Regions from separate parts of the Micromonospora sp. NPDC050980 genome, predicted to be linked through region 1. Evidence: riboswitches for the same ligand, from Rfam matches in the RefSeq annotation. Region 1 holds a riboswitch; each other region holds the start of a gene.
The links. A riboswitch is a leader RNA that binds a small molecule or an ion and turns the genes downstream of it on or off. The one in region 1 is predicted to bind cyclic di-AMP.
Positions count from the first base shown of each region.

Region 1 (4,342 bases):
CCGGGCGCTGCTGGCCGAGGTGGAGGGCACGGTCGGGGTGATCACGCCGGTGCCGCGCCGGGACGAGGTGGCCGGCTGGCTGGGCGCGCTCGGCGCCGGCCGCCTCCAGGTGGTGACCAGCCTGCAGGCAAAGGGCATGGAGTACGACGGGGTGGTGCTGGTCGCGCCGGGCGAGATCCGGGCCGACCCCGGCTCCGGGGTCCGCACGCTCTATGTGGCGCTCTCCCGGGCCACCCAGCGCCTGACCACGCTCGACCCGGTGGGATGATCCCACCCTCAGTTGCACACATAGCGATGTGAGCATAGATTGGTTCCGGCCGAGGCACGGGACGGAGGGTGTGCGCGTGGGCGCAGGTCATGACCACAGCGGTGCGGTCGCCAACGCGGCGCAGCGGCACGCGGGGCGGCTCTGGGCCGCCTTCGCGCTGCTCACCGCGCTGATGCTGGTCGAGGCGGTGACCGCCGTCACGACCGGCTCGCTCGCCTTGCTCTCCGACGCCGGGCACATGTTCACCGACGTCCTCGGCATCGGCATGGCGCTCGCGGCGATCAGCGCCACCCGGCGTGCCCGCACCGACCCGCAGCGCACCTTCGGGCTCTACCGGCTGGAGGTGCTCGCGGCGCTGGCCAACGCGGTGCTGCTCGGCGCCGTCGCGATCTACGTCCTGATCGAGGCGGCACGCCGCTTCGGCGAGCCGCCGGAGGTGCTCGCCGGGCCGATGCTCGTGGTCGCCGTGCTCGGCCTGCTGGCCAACATCGCCGCGTTCGCGCTGCTGCGCTCCGGCGCGCAGGAGAGCATCAACCTGCGCGGGGCCTATCTGGAGGTGCTGGGCGACCTGCTCGGCTCGCTCGGCGTGATCGGCGCCGCGCTGGTCATCGCCCTCACCGACTGGTGGTGGGCCGACCCGGTGGTCGCGGTGGCGATCGGCCTGTTCATCCTGCCGCGCACCTGGCGGCTCGGCCGCGCCGCGGTGCGCATCCTGGTGCAGGCCGCCCCGGAGCACCTCCAGGTGACCGCGGTGCACGACCGGCTGGCCGCGGTGCCCGGCGTGGCGGAGGTGCACGACCTGCACGTCTGGACGCTCACCTCGGGCATGGACGTCGCCTCGGCCCACCTGGCCCTCGACGCGGACGCCGAGGTGGCCGCCGTGCTGGGCGCCGCCCGGGCCGCGCTGCACGAGGACTTCTCGATCGACCACGCCACGTTGCAGGTCGAACCCGGAGCGTCGGCCGGGACCTGCGGCCCGACCGAGTGGTAATTGAGGACAGCCTTAAATCCTTGTGGTTATTGTTAGCTTACGCCGGTTTTGTCTGGGTAGCTGGTTCCGGTCGGTGGAGCCGGCCCCGGGCAGCGCCGGTAGGCTCGGTCGCGGCCACACCGCGAGCGCCACTCCGGCGCCCGTGGGCGCGGCCGGCGCCTAATCGCCCGCAGGGCGAGCCGGGGAACCACGTACGTGGGGTGCATCCGCGTCAGCGGTAGGGATCTTCCGTCCCGAACCCGTCAGCTAACCCGGTCGGCGGTTGACGGAAGGAAACCTGAATGCCCACAGCGGCACCTGTACGACGGACGGCCGCCCGGTTGGCGGCCCTGCTCGTGGCGACCCTGGCCCTCGGCGTCGGCACCGCGCCGGTCTCCCCCGCCGTCGCGGCCCGGTCGGCCCCACCGACCGGCCTGCTGGCCGCCGCGCCCGGCGACGACGAGGGCGGCACCCCGACCCTGCGCGCCCAACTCGACGCGGCCAGCAAGGGCTGGCTGGACGCCAAGGCCGCACTGAACCGCTCGGTGACCCGGCAGAAGCAGCTCAACGACCGGCTCCGGACGATCGACGGGGAGCTGACCGAACGCGACGCCAAGGTCGGCGAGATCGCCCAGGTGGCCTACCGCACCGGCCGGATGGGCACCGCCGCGGCGCTGCTCGGCAGCCGCAGCCCGGAAGGCTTCATGGACCGGGCCGCGGCCCTGGAGACGGTCGCCGCGCACGAGGACCGGGCGCTACGCGACCTGATCGCCACCCGGGACGAGGCGATCCGCACCCGCACCGCCCTCGACGGCGAGATCCGGGAACAGCGCAAGCAGGTCACGGTCATGGGCAAGCGCAAGGAGCAGGCCGAACGCGCGCTGGAGGTGGCGAACAACCGCAGCTCCACCAGCCGCGACAGCGACGACGGCGACAGCGTCCGGGGCACGTCCACGGCGAACGCGAAGCCGGCCCGGCGCAACTCCGACGGCTCCTGGCCGGCGGAGTCGTGCAGCGTCAACGACCCGACGCCGGCCAGCGGCTGCATCACGCCGCGCACGTTGCACGCGCTGCAACAGGCCAAGGCGGCCGGCTTCACCCGGTACGTCTCCTGTCACCGGCCCAGCGGCTCGGGCGAGCACCCGAAGGGGCGGGCCTGCGACTTCGCGGCGCAGAAGAACGGCTTCGGCGGCGTCGCCAGCGGCGGCGACAAGACGTACGGCAACAACCTGGCCGCGTACTTCATCCGCAACGCCGACCCGCTCGCCGTGCTCTACGTGATCTGGTTCCGGCGGATCTGGCTGCCCAGCAGCGGCTGGAAGTCGTACAGCGGCGGCAACGGCGACCCGTCCAGCGACCACACCAACCACGTGCACCTGTCGGTGTACTGAGCACCACGCCCCACGGCGTACGCCGGGTGTCGCCGCCCGGGCCACGACGCGGGCGGCGCGGCGGGTGACGATCGGGGCATGAGACGACTCTCCCCCGCCGGCCGGAAGGCGCTGCTCACCGCGCACCTGGCCACCTCGTTGGCTGGCTCGGCAGCGATCTGACGCTGCTCGCGCTCGGCGTGGCCGGGCTGCGCGGGGCCGACCCCGAGGTGGTCTACCCGGCGGCGGCGCTGGTGGCCCCCCGGCTCCGGCACCTCGGCGCGCCCGCCGGGGCCGCCGACGCGCACCTGCGGGTCGACCTGGTGGTGGCGCCGGCCGTCTCCACCACGCTGCTGCTGGTCGCCACCGTGCTGTCGGTATACAAGCCGTGGGGGCGGATGCGGCCGGGGCGTCGGGCCGGCCCGGGGACCGCCGGGGTCAGACCGGCCGGCCCTCCAGGGTCGCGCCGAGACGGGCGGCGAGACCCAGGTGGGCGGCCCGGGCCTGGCGGAACGCGTAGCCGAACAGCGGCGCCGGCGCGGTGAGGGTGATCTCCACGTCGATCCGCACCACACCGTCGGGCTCGTCGCGCAGCCGGGTGTGGTTGCGCACCGTCGTCGCCGGCTGCTGCCGGGCGACGGTGACCACCTCGTCCTCGTTGGCGACCAGCACGTCCGCCTGATAGGTCACCGGGAAGTGCAGCGGACCCAACTCCAGGCGGTCGGTGATCGCATAGCTGGCCAGCGCGCCCGGCCGGGCCGGCACCTGCCGGACCCGCACGATCAACGGATGCAGCTCGCCCTGCCGGCTGAGGTCACCGAGCAGGGCCGCCGCGTCCGCTCGGCTGCACCGGGCCTGCACGGTGTAGCTGAAGCTGTCGCTGCTCTGCAACCGGTCCCCCTCGCCGTCGTGGGTCCGGACGATCGTCCCGTACCAGCGCCGGGCTGGCAACGGGTCGAAGGTCCCCCGGTCGGTGGGGGTCGGGCGGCGCTCAGGCGCCCGGGAGCACCTCGGGGGCGTCGTCGGCGAACCAGGGCTCGGGCGCGCCGAAGAGACCGAGCAGACCGGTCACCCAGAGTTGACGGTGCACGAACCGGCTCGGCTCGGTGACCACGAGCTTGACGCCGCTGACCTCGCAGGTCTGGAAGCCGGCCACCATGGCGCTGATGCCGACGGAGTCGATGAACGTCACGAGCCGCATGTTGAGCTCGATCCGGGCGGGGCGCCCCTTGGCGAGCACCTCGGCGATCGCCTCTCGCACCTCGTACGCGGTGTCGACGTCGATCTCCCCCCGAGGGGCGATCTGGACGACACCACCAGGACGCATCGACTTCACGATCGACAGGCTCACGCGAGCACCTCCACTCGCCCCAACGGGCGCCTCATCAGTACGCGGGCCGCGACCGAGAGTATTCCTCCAACGGCCCCGGTCGCCACCCCCCGGGATGAGCAATTCGCGGACTGGGCACACCTGGGCGAACCCAATCCGGACCTCCGGGTTCCGATTTCCCCTTCGTCGCGGACCACGACCGGCCGAACGACGGAGCCCGGTCGACCGATCCGCCGATCCAGGGTAGCGGGCCGGCGCACGTCACGGGGAACACCCACCCGTCGGCGCGTTCGGGTGATTCGTCCGCTCCTGTCCGCCTACCTCACCGCCCGCGGGTCCGCGTCGACTCCTTGATCACCCCTGGTCGCCACGCGGGGTTTGGGACGGTGGTGGGTGGGGCACTG
Region 1 covers NZ_JBFAGS010000006.1:98,592-102,933, forward strand. The annotation lists gene AB0H28_RS12215 (AAA family ATPase) at 1-268, shown strand, start outside; gene AB0H28_RS12220 (cation diffusion facilitator family transporter) at 345-1,259, shown strand; cyclic di-AMP (ydaO/yuaA leader) riboswitch at 1,406-1,536, shown strand; gene AB0H28_RS12225 (hypothetical protein) at 1,541-2,629, shown strand; gene AB0H28_RS12230 (SRPBCC family protein) at 3,047-3,559, opposite strand; gene AB0H28_RS12235 (STAS domain-containing protein) at 3,600-3,959, opposite strand.

Region 2 (4,342 bases), on a different contig from region 1:
CCGCGGCTGCCGTCGCTGACCGGGCTGCGGTGGATCGCCGCCCTGCTGGTCTTCGGTTTCCACGCCGGCACCATGCGGATCATCGCCGAGCCGCAGTGGAAGGCGGTGGTGGACAAGGCGTTCAGCCTCGGCCTCTCCGGGGTCGAGTTCTTCTTCGTCCTCAGCGGGTTCGTGCTGGTCTGGTCGTACCGGGACGGCGAGCGCGCGCGGACGTTCCTGCGCCGCCGGTTCGCCAAGATCTACCCGAATCACCTGGTGACGTTCGTGGCGGCGCTGGCCGTGGCGGCCTGGTTCGCCGACCCGATCCTGCCGTGGGCCGCGATCGGCAACCTGTTCCTGGTCCAGGCGTGGATCCCGCTCAACGGCTACTTCTACAGCGTCAACAACGTGAGCTGGTCGCTCTCCTGCGAGCTGGCCTTCTATCTGTGCCTGCCGCTGGTGGTGCCGTGGCTGCGCCGGGCCGGCACCGGCTGGCTGCGGGTGGCGCTGGTCGCCGCGCCGCTGCTGATCCTGGCGCTCTGGCCCGGTCAGCACCTGGTGCCCGAGGACCAGCGGTGGTGGTTCACCCAGATCTTCCCGGTCACCCGGTCCTTCGAGTTCTGGATGGGCGCCGCCGCGGCCGAGCTGATGCGCCGCCAGCGCTGGCGTGGCCCCAACCTCCCCGCGGCCAGCCTGCTCTTCGTCGCCACCTGGGTGATCGCCGCACTGTGGATCCGGGCCGAACTGTGGGCGGCGCTGCTCGCCGTGGCGTACCTGCTGGTCATCGCCGCCGCGGCGGACGCCGACGTGCGGGGCCGGCGGACCCCCTGGCGATCCCGTCCGATGGTCTGGCTCGGCGAGGTCTCGTTCGCGTTCTATCTGGTCCACGTGCTGGTCATGGTGACCGTCCTGCGGCTCACCGGCGACTGGGGCACCGGGTTGCCGGGCTGGCGGGGTCCGGTCGCGGTGCTCGGTTTCCTGCTGCTCACCCTGGCGCTCGCCGCCGCCCTGCACCGCTGGGTGGAGGTGCCGATGATGCGCCGCCTCGGCCCGTCCCGCCGCCGGGCGCCGGCCGCCGCGCCGGGTGTGCCGGCGCCGAGGTCGGCCGCCGACGACACCTCCCGCCCGATCGAGTACGCCGGGCGGCGCCGACCGGACTGAGCGGCCCGACCGGCTCCCTGGTGTTCCCGCCCGGTGGCGTCCTTACCCGCCGGCGTCTCTACCGGTGGCGTTCCTGCCCGGCGGTGTCGCGACACGCCCGGCGACGGTGCGGCACTGTGGAATCGGCGGTAATTTGTACCCGTGCTTCCGATCGCGCTCACCTGTCCCGTGTGGTGGGTGGCGCGCTGGGCGGCACGGATGCTGGCCAGCCTGGCCGTGGTGGTCGCCTTCTCGCTCGGCACCGCCACGCTGCCGGCGGGTGTGGCCGCACCGGCGTCGGGTGGCCCGGCCGCCGGCCTGACGGTCCGCGCCGCCGTCGGCACGCCGACCGTCCCGCGACCGGAGCGCGACGACTCCCCCGCCGCCCGGCAACGCGACCTCACCCGGCAGAGCGACCCGGCCGGCGTCGCGGAACCGCCGCTGGCGGGCGCCGCCGTCGCGCCGACCGGTCCGTTCCCGATCCCGGCCGGGCAATCGGCGGCACCGGCCGGCCCGCGGGCCCCGCCCGCCCGCTGACCGGTCACGGGCCCCGCCCGCCCCTGGTCCGCCACGGCCCCACCCGTCCGCTGACCACCACGGGCGCGGCCGGCCCGCATCCACCCGAACCTCACCCCGCACCCGCCCCTCGGTGGTCCGGCGCCGCCCGAGCGCGACCCCGCGCCGACCGGCCGGTGCGGATCCTCCCGCCATCGTCTCCCGTGAGGTGCCGACCATGTCGCAGACCGTTCTCCTCAACTTCCTCACCGCGGTTCCCGAGGCCGCCGCCATCTGGTCGGTCCTGACCGTGCTCGCCCTCGTCCTGCTCGCCGTGCTGGTCGCCCGTCCCGAACGCGACGGTGAGACCGAGGTCGAGCCGGTCGACGCCGAAGCCGTTCACCGCGCCGACCTGACCCGCTACGCCGCCGAGGTGGCGGTGGCCGCCGCCGGCGCGGCGCAGACCGCCCGCCGCCGCCGCGAGCAGTGGCTGACCGCGCGGAGCGAGGCGGACACGGCCTGGACCGCGTACGACGAGGCGGACACGGCGGCCCGACGTCTGGCCGGTGCCGGCGCGTTGCCCGCGCCGCGCACCCCACGCACCCCGACCGAGTACGCGGCCCGGGAACGCTGGCTGCACCACGCCGCCATGGCCGCGCACTGGCGGGGCGACCTGACCGCCCGCCAACTCGCCGACGTGCTGGCCCACCGCAACGGGTGGGATCCGCGTCGCCACCCGGCCGAGCAGGAGATCACGCTGGCCCGCACGGTCCGGGACGGGCGCCGTGCCGGCTGGGAGGTGGCCGCCGAACGGGAGCGTCTGGCCTGGCAGGACGCCGAACGGGCCGCCGAGTCGGCCCGGACGCTCGCCGCCGAGGCGTTTGCGGCTGCGGTGGCGTTGCGGCCCGTTCCGGCGCCCCGGCCCCCGGCGGTGACCCGCGTACCGGCCCCGGCGTCCGCGTCCGGTGCCCGCTGGCGGCCGGCCCGGGTGGGCTGAGCGGGCCACCTCTGCCGAATCGTTACCGAGTGTGGTGAGGCCGCTCACCTGCGCCCTCCGGCCCGCGGTCGCCCGAACGCATGACCGGTCCGGTGCCTGGTGCCCGTTTCCCCGCCGGCCGGATGTCCCTCTTTCCGCCCGCCGGCGCCCGTCGCAGCCCCTTGTCCCATTGAGGGAAGTGAGTGACAGGCTGTTCCAAATCCGTAGTCGGCAGTTGTGTTTACGCAGGTGGTGCCGCTTGGCAGGGCCTGTACCCACCGGTAGTGTCGGCGCGTCCGGTGCGGTTTCCGATCGCCGATGGCGACGCCGCGCCGACCCGCCTAATCGTGCACACACGAACCGGGGACCCACAGCAACACCGGGGTGAATCCGCGAGCCACGGCCGCGGTAGGGCGTACTTCCCGCCCGAATCCGTCAGCTAACCCGGTCGGCGGCCACGGAAGGAGTTCCATCCTCGTGACCACCAGCCCCCGATCGTCCCCCTGCCTCCACGGCCTCCGGGTGCCGACGCTCGCCTGACCGGCGACGCCCACCCGACCCCCTGCCTCGCCCGGCCGTCCGGGCGTGGCTTCCCGCGGCCCTGCCGTCCACCAGCGCGCGTGAGTGCCTCCGCGCGCCGGGCCGGCGCGTGCCGCTCACCCCCCGTGGAGGAACACCGTGCAGCCTTACCTGAAGCGTCAACTGCGGCGCCTCGTGACCGAACGTCCGTACCAGATCATCGCCGGTTCGGCAGCCGCCCTCGTGCTGGCCGGCGGCACCGGCGCCGCCCTCACCACCGCCGACGAGGCCCCGGTCCGGCAGGAGAACACCGCCTCGGTGGCCGACCTCGGTGGCCGTCTCGGCGACACTGCCGGCCGCAGCGAGGCCCGGATCACCGTCCCGTCGCCGAGCGCGTCGCCGAGCGCGTCGCCGAGCGCATCGCCGAGCGCGTCGCCCAGCGCCAGCGCCGCACCGACGGCGAAGACCGCCGACCCGGACACCACCACCCGCAAGGCCAAGCCGAAGCCGCCGTCGACCAAAGTGCTCGACTACGACTACCAGGCGCAGACCACCTACTACTACTGCGGGCCGGCCGCGGTGCGCAACGCGCTCAGCGCCAACGGCATCGAGCGCAGCCAGGACACCCTGGCCGTCGCGCTCGGCACCACCGAGATGGGCACCAACTCCGCCGAGGACACCACCCGGGTGCTCAACCAGCAGGTCAAGGGCGACCCGTACCGGACGCGAATGATTCCCGGCGCGGCCACCCGCGGGCAGATCGACCAGCTCCAGGCCGACGTCGTCCGGGCGGTCAACGACGGGCGGGCGGTCGTCTCGAACGTCGCCGGTGATGCCACCGACACCAACGGCGGCTGGCACTCGTTCCCGGGCGGCCACTACATCGCCGTGGTCGGCTACCAGAACGACGGCCGGACCGTGCGGATCGCCGACTCGGCCGACCCGTCGCTGCCGTCGTACTGGGTGACCACGATCGACCTGGCGAACTGGATGGCCACGCGCGGCTACTCCGCCTGACCTCCCTTCCCGGTACGCGCGTCGAAGGCCGGCACCCTTTCCGGGTGCCGGCCTTCGGCGTGTCTGCTTACTTGTTCCAGTGCTGGTGGACGAGGTCTGCCGCCTGCTGCTCCCACTGGGCGTAGGCGTCGGGGTAGGCGGAGACCTGGACGGTCTGCGCGGCGTCGGTCAGGGGCATGTCCTGCCAGCCGTCGACCTGCGTGAGGCCCTTGAGGA
Region 2 covers NZ_JBFAGS010000046.1:29-4,370, reverse strand. The annotation lists gene AB0H28_RS29630 (acyltransferase) at 1-1,140, shown strand, start outside; gene AB0H28_RS29625 (hypothetical protein) at 1,282-1,656, shown strand; gene AB0H28_RS29620 (hypothetical protein) at 1,853-2,611, shown strand; cyclic di-AMP (ydaO/yuaA leader) riboswitch at 2,919-3,059, shown strand; gene AB0H28_RS29615 (C39 family peptidase) at 3,269-4,126, shown strand.
Region 2: linked by a shared signal. The riboswitch ahead of AB0H28_RS29615 (C39 family peptidase) and the one ahead of AB0H28_RS12225 (hypothetical protein) in region 1 are both predicted to bind cyclic di-AMP.

Region 3 (4,342 bases), on a different contig from region 1:
GCCAGCAGCACGTGGCCGTGGTTGGTGAGGAAGGTCCAGTTGCGGCGGCTTCCGTCCTCCCCTGATGTGGTCGCCATGGTGGTCATCGTATGGCTTTCCCGGTCCGCGCTCCGAGTCGACGCGAGCGGGGACGATGACGTATGAAATGCGTATCACGAAATCTTGACGAGCCTTCGGCCGCGTGTGACGGTGGGTCGCGAGGCCGACACGGCGGCCGGCCTGGTCGTTCCCCGCGAGGACGAGGTGAGCAGCGATGACCCCGAGCACCCCCGATGAGGCTCTTGCCGAGCTGCGGTCCGGTAACAACCGGTTCGTCACCGGCGTGCCGCAGCACCCGAACCAGGACGCCGGGCGGCGGACGGCGGTCGCCGACGGGCAGCACCCGTTCGCGGTGATCGTCGGCTGCTCCGACTCCCGGCTCGCCGCCGAGATCATCTTCGACCGGGGCCTCGGTGACCTTTTCGTGGTGCGCACCGCCGGGCACACCGCCGGCCCCGAGGTGCTCGGCAGCGTGGAGTACGCGGTCACCGTGCTCGGCACGCCGCTCGTGGTGGTGCTCGGCCACGACTCGTGCGGCGCGGTCCAGGCGGCGCGCGAGGCGGTCCGCACCGGGTCCGCCCCGGCCGGACACCTGGGCTCGGTCGTGGACGCCGTCTCACCGAGCCTGCTCCGCGCCGCCCGGCAGGGCGTCGAGGACCTCGACGGCATCATCGACGTCCACATCGCGCAGACGGTGGAGACCCTGACGGCCCGCTCGACGGTGCTCGCCGAGCGGGTGGCCGGCGGGACGTGCGCGGTGGTCGGCATGTCGTACCGGCTCAGCGGCGGCGAGGTGCGAACGGTGGCCAAGTCGCCGGCCCCGCTGCCCGCGCCGGCCGCGCCGGCGGACCCGGCGCTCGCCGGCTGAGTCGCGCCCGGACACGGAGAAGGGGCCGCCCGAGGGCGGCCCCTTACGGTCGTGCCCACCGGATCAGAGCAGCGACATGTGCACGTGGTCGGTGTGGTTGGACGGCCCGCTGTAGGAACTCCAACCGGTCGCCGGGAACCAGATCTGCCGGTTCCAGATCACGTAGTAGATGCCCAGCCGGTCCGCGTTGCGGATGAGGAAGGCGGCCACCTCGTTGCCGTACCTGCGGGTGTCGTTGTTGTGCCACGGCGCGAAGCCGCTGTTCTGCAGGGACCAGTCGCAGGCCCGGCCCTTGGGGTGCTCCCACGGCCCGCCCGGTCGGTAACAGCCCACGAAGCGGTCGAAGCCGGTGCGCTTGACCTCCTTGTACGCGTGCAGCGTGCGCGGCGTGACACAGCCGGAGGTGGTCGGGTCGTTCTCGCTGCACGACTCAGACTTCCAACCACCGTCGGCGGTGCGGCCCGGGCCGATCCTGGCGACCGCCGAGGTGGCCGAGACCAGACCACCGGTGAAGCCCAGCCCGCCGACCAGCTTCAGCTCCTTCTGCGCCGCCGCCCTCTCGCGGGCCATCGCGTTGGTCTGCTTCTCCTGCTCGCGCACCTCGGCGTCGGCCGCGATCTTGGCCTGCTCGGCGCGGTTCCGGGCGGCGTTGATGGCGGCGAGCCGCTGCGCGTTGAAGAGGTTGAGCTCGTCCAGGGCGCTGACGCGCTTGACGAAGGAGTCGGGCGACCTGCTCTCCAACAGCATCGCCATCGCGCCCATCCGACCGGTCCGGTAGGACTGCGCGGCGATCTGGTTGACCTGCGGGCTGAGCGCCGCCAGTTCGGCCTCCGCCGCCGCCTTCTCGGCGGCCAGCCGCTTCTGGCGCTCCTCCGACTTCGCGAGCTTCGCCTTGGCCTGGAGGTAGTTCCGGTTGGCGGAGTCGATCGCCTCGGTGATGAGCGGTGGTTCGTCGTCCTCCGCGTGCCCCGAGGGCTTGGGGGCGGCGTTGTGCGGGGCGGCCGTCGCCGGGGTCGGCCCGACCAGCACGGCGAACGCGGCGAGCACGGACACCACGGGTGTCGACCAGCGGCGCAGGGGTGCCGTCACAGTGTTCCCTTCCGTCGACCGCCGACCGGGTTAGCTGACGGGTTCGGGACGGAAGCGGCCCCTACCGCTCGCGCGGATTCACCCCATGTACCTGGTTCCCCGGCTCGCCCGAAGGCGATTGGGCGGCGGCACCGCAGGCGCCGGTGCGCGCCTTCGGCGGTGACCGGGGGCGAGGTTACCCGAGATCCCGACCGGGGATCTACGTCCGGAAGCCGACCAATCGCGAGAATTCACCGTTGCCCAGCGTGAGCAGCATCGCGTTTTGCGTCGGCCGTCACGCTGCGGAGTGTCACCATGCGGCCTGCGTACTTCTGGAGTCGTCGGGCCGCGACCCGCCGAGCGCCTCCAGCGCCTCGTCCCGCCTCCGGGGCGGCGGGGGTGCCGGCGGCGGGGCGGTGTCCGGTGCGTGCCGGCCGGCGGTGGTGACGACCGCGGCCAGCGCGGTGGTCAGCGGCACGGCGGCGATCAGGCCGAGCGTGGCCACCGCGCTGCGGACGATCTCCTGGGCGAGGAACTCGCTGGTGAGCAGCTCGCCCACCGGGCGGGAGTCGGCGACCAGCAGGAGCAGCAGCGGCAGCGAGGCGCCGGCGTACGCCAGCACGATGGTGTTCACGGTGGACGCGATGTGCGCGCGGCCGACCCGGGTGGCCGCGCGGTAGAGCTGCCGCCGGGACAGCCCCGGGTTGGCGCGCGCCAGCTCGGTGACGGTCGCCGACTGGGTGACCGTCACGTCGTCCAGCACGCCCAGCGAGCCGATGATGATGCCGGCCAGCAGCAGCCCGTGCAGGTCCACGTCGCCCTGGAACATGGACAGTGTGGTGGCGTCCTCGCTGCCGAAGCCGGTCAGGTGGGTGGCGGCGGTGGCCAGCGTGCCGAGCACACCGGTGACCACCAGGCTGCCGAGCGTGCCGAGCACCGCCACCGAGGTCTGGGCGGTGATCCCGTGGGTCAGGTAGAGCACCACGAACATGATCAGCGCGGCGCCGACGATCGCCACCGGCAGCGGCGATCGCCCGGCGGAGATCCCGGGCAGTACGAAGCCGAGCAGGATGGCGAAGCTGGCCACCAGCCCGCCGAGCGCGGCCAGCCCGCGCCAGCGGCCGAACGCCACGATCGCGGCGGCGAAGAGCGCCACCAACCAGATCAGCGGCGTGCCGCGCTGGTGCTCGGCGATGTTGTAGGTCTTCACCGTGCGGTCGGCCGGGTCGGTCAGCTCGACCAGGATCACCTCGTCGCCGACCTCGATCCGCGGCGCGCCGGGCCCCGCCGGGATCGGCGTCTCGACCAGCCGGCCCGCGTCCGGGCCCTGCTCGGCGGCGACGGTGACGGTGCCGCACGGGCCGTCGCCGCCGGCCGGCGCCTCCGGGGTCGGTGGGCAGGGTTCGGTCACCACCCGGGTCACCGTGCCGTGGTGGCGCGGCACGTTCTCACCGGCCGCCGGCTCCGGCCCCTGCCTGGGCCAGAGCACCAGCGCCGCGATCACGGTGAGCACGAAGAGCGGCACCACGGTCGCCAGGAGCAGGCGACGCACGCGCGGCGGCGCGGGGGCGGGTCGGGTGTGGTCGGCGCCCACGGCGTCTCCCAACTGTCACGGCGGGTGGTCGGGTGGGTCAGCCGCGCTTCATCAGGCGGCCGACGGCGGCCATCATCTCGGTGGCCATCTCGTCGGCTCGGCCCTCGGCCGCGCCCTCGTGCATGCAGTGCCGGGCGTGGCCGTCGAGCAGGCCCAGGGCGACCTTGTCCAGTGCGGCCTGGATGGCCGAGATCTGGGTCAGCACGTCGATGCAGTAACGGTCGTCCTCGACCATTTTCTCGATGCCCCGCACCTGGCCCTCGACGCGACGGAGCCGGGCGAGGAGCTGGTCCTTGCTGGCGGTGTAGCCCCGGGTCGGGGTGGACGGCGCGGTCATGCGCCGAGGATAGCGTACCCCTCGGGGGTATGGTAGCGTACGGCTTGTACCCCCTAGGGGTATCAGATCGGAGGGCGAGATGGACACCACCTACCAGGTGAACGGCATGACCTGCGGCCACTGCGTCAACGCGGTAAGCGCCGAGCTGACCGCGCTGCCGGGCGTCACCGACGTCCAGGTCGACCTGGTCACCGGCCGGGTCACCGTCACCAGCCAGGACCCACTGGACACCGGCGCGGTCCGCGCCGCCGTCGACGAGGCCGGCTACGACCTCGTCGGGGCGTGACCGGCAAACGGTCCGCCGAAACCGACCACGACACCGGCCACGCGACCGGCGACCCGAGCGGGGAGGTACCGCGATGACCACCACGGGCAAGGCGCTGCCCACCGCGCCGAACCTGATCGAGCTGACGATCGGCGGAATGACCTGCGCGTC
Region 3 covers NZ_JBFAGS010000014.1:57,678-62,019, forward strand. The annotation lists gene AB0H28_RS20885 (helix-turn-helix domain-containing protein) at 1-86, opposite strand, end outside; gene AB0H28_RS20890 (carbonic anhydrase) at 254-907, shown strand; gene AB0H28_RS20895 (hypothetical protein) at 971-1,996, opposite strand; cyclic di-AMP (ydaO/yuaA leader) riboswitch at 2,001-2,131, opposite strand; gene AB0H28_RS20900 (YibE/F family protein) at 2,286-3,569, opposite strand; gene AB0H28_RS20905 (metal-sensitive transcriptional regulator) at 3,607-3,906, opposite strand; gene AB0H28_RS20910 (heavy-metal-associated domain-containing protein) at 3,986-4,192, shown strand; gene AB0H28_RS20915 (heavy metal translocating P-type ATPase) at 4,266-4,342, shown strand, end outside.
Region 3: linked by a shared signal. The riboswitch ahead of AB0H28_RS20895 (hypothetical protein) and the one ahead of AB0H28_RS12225 (hypothetical protein) in region 1 are both predicted to bind cyclic di-AMP.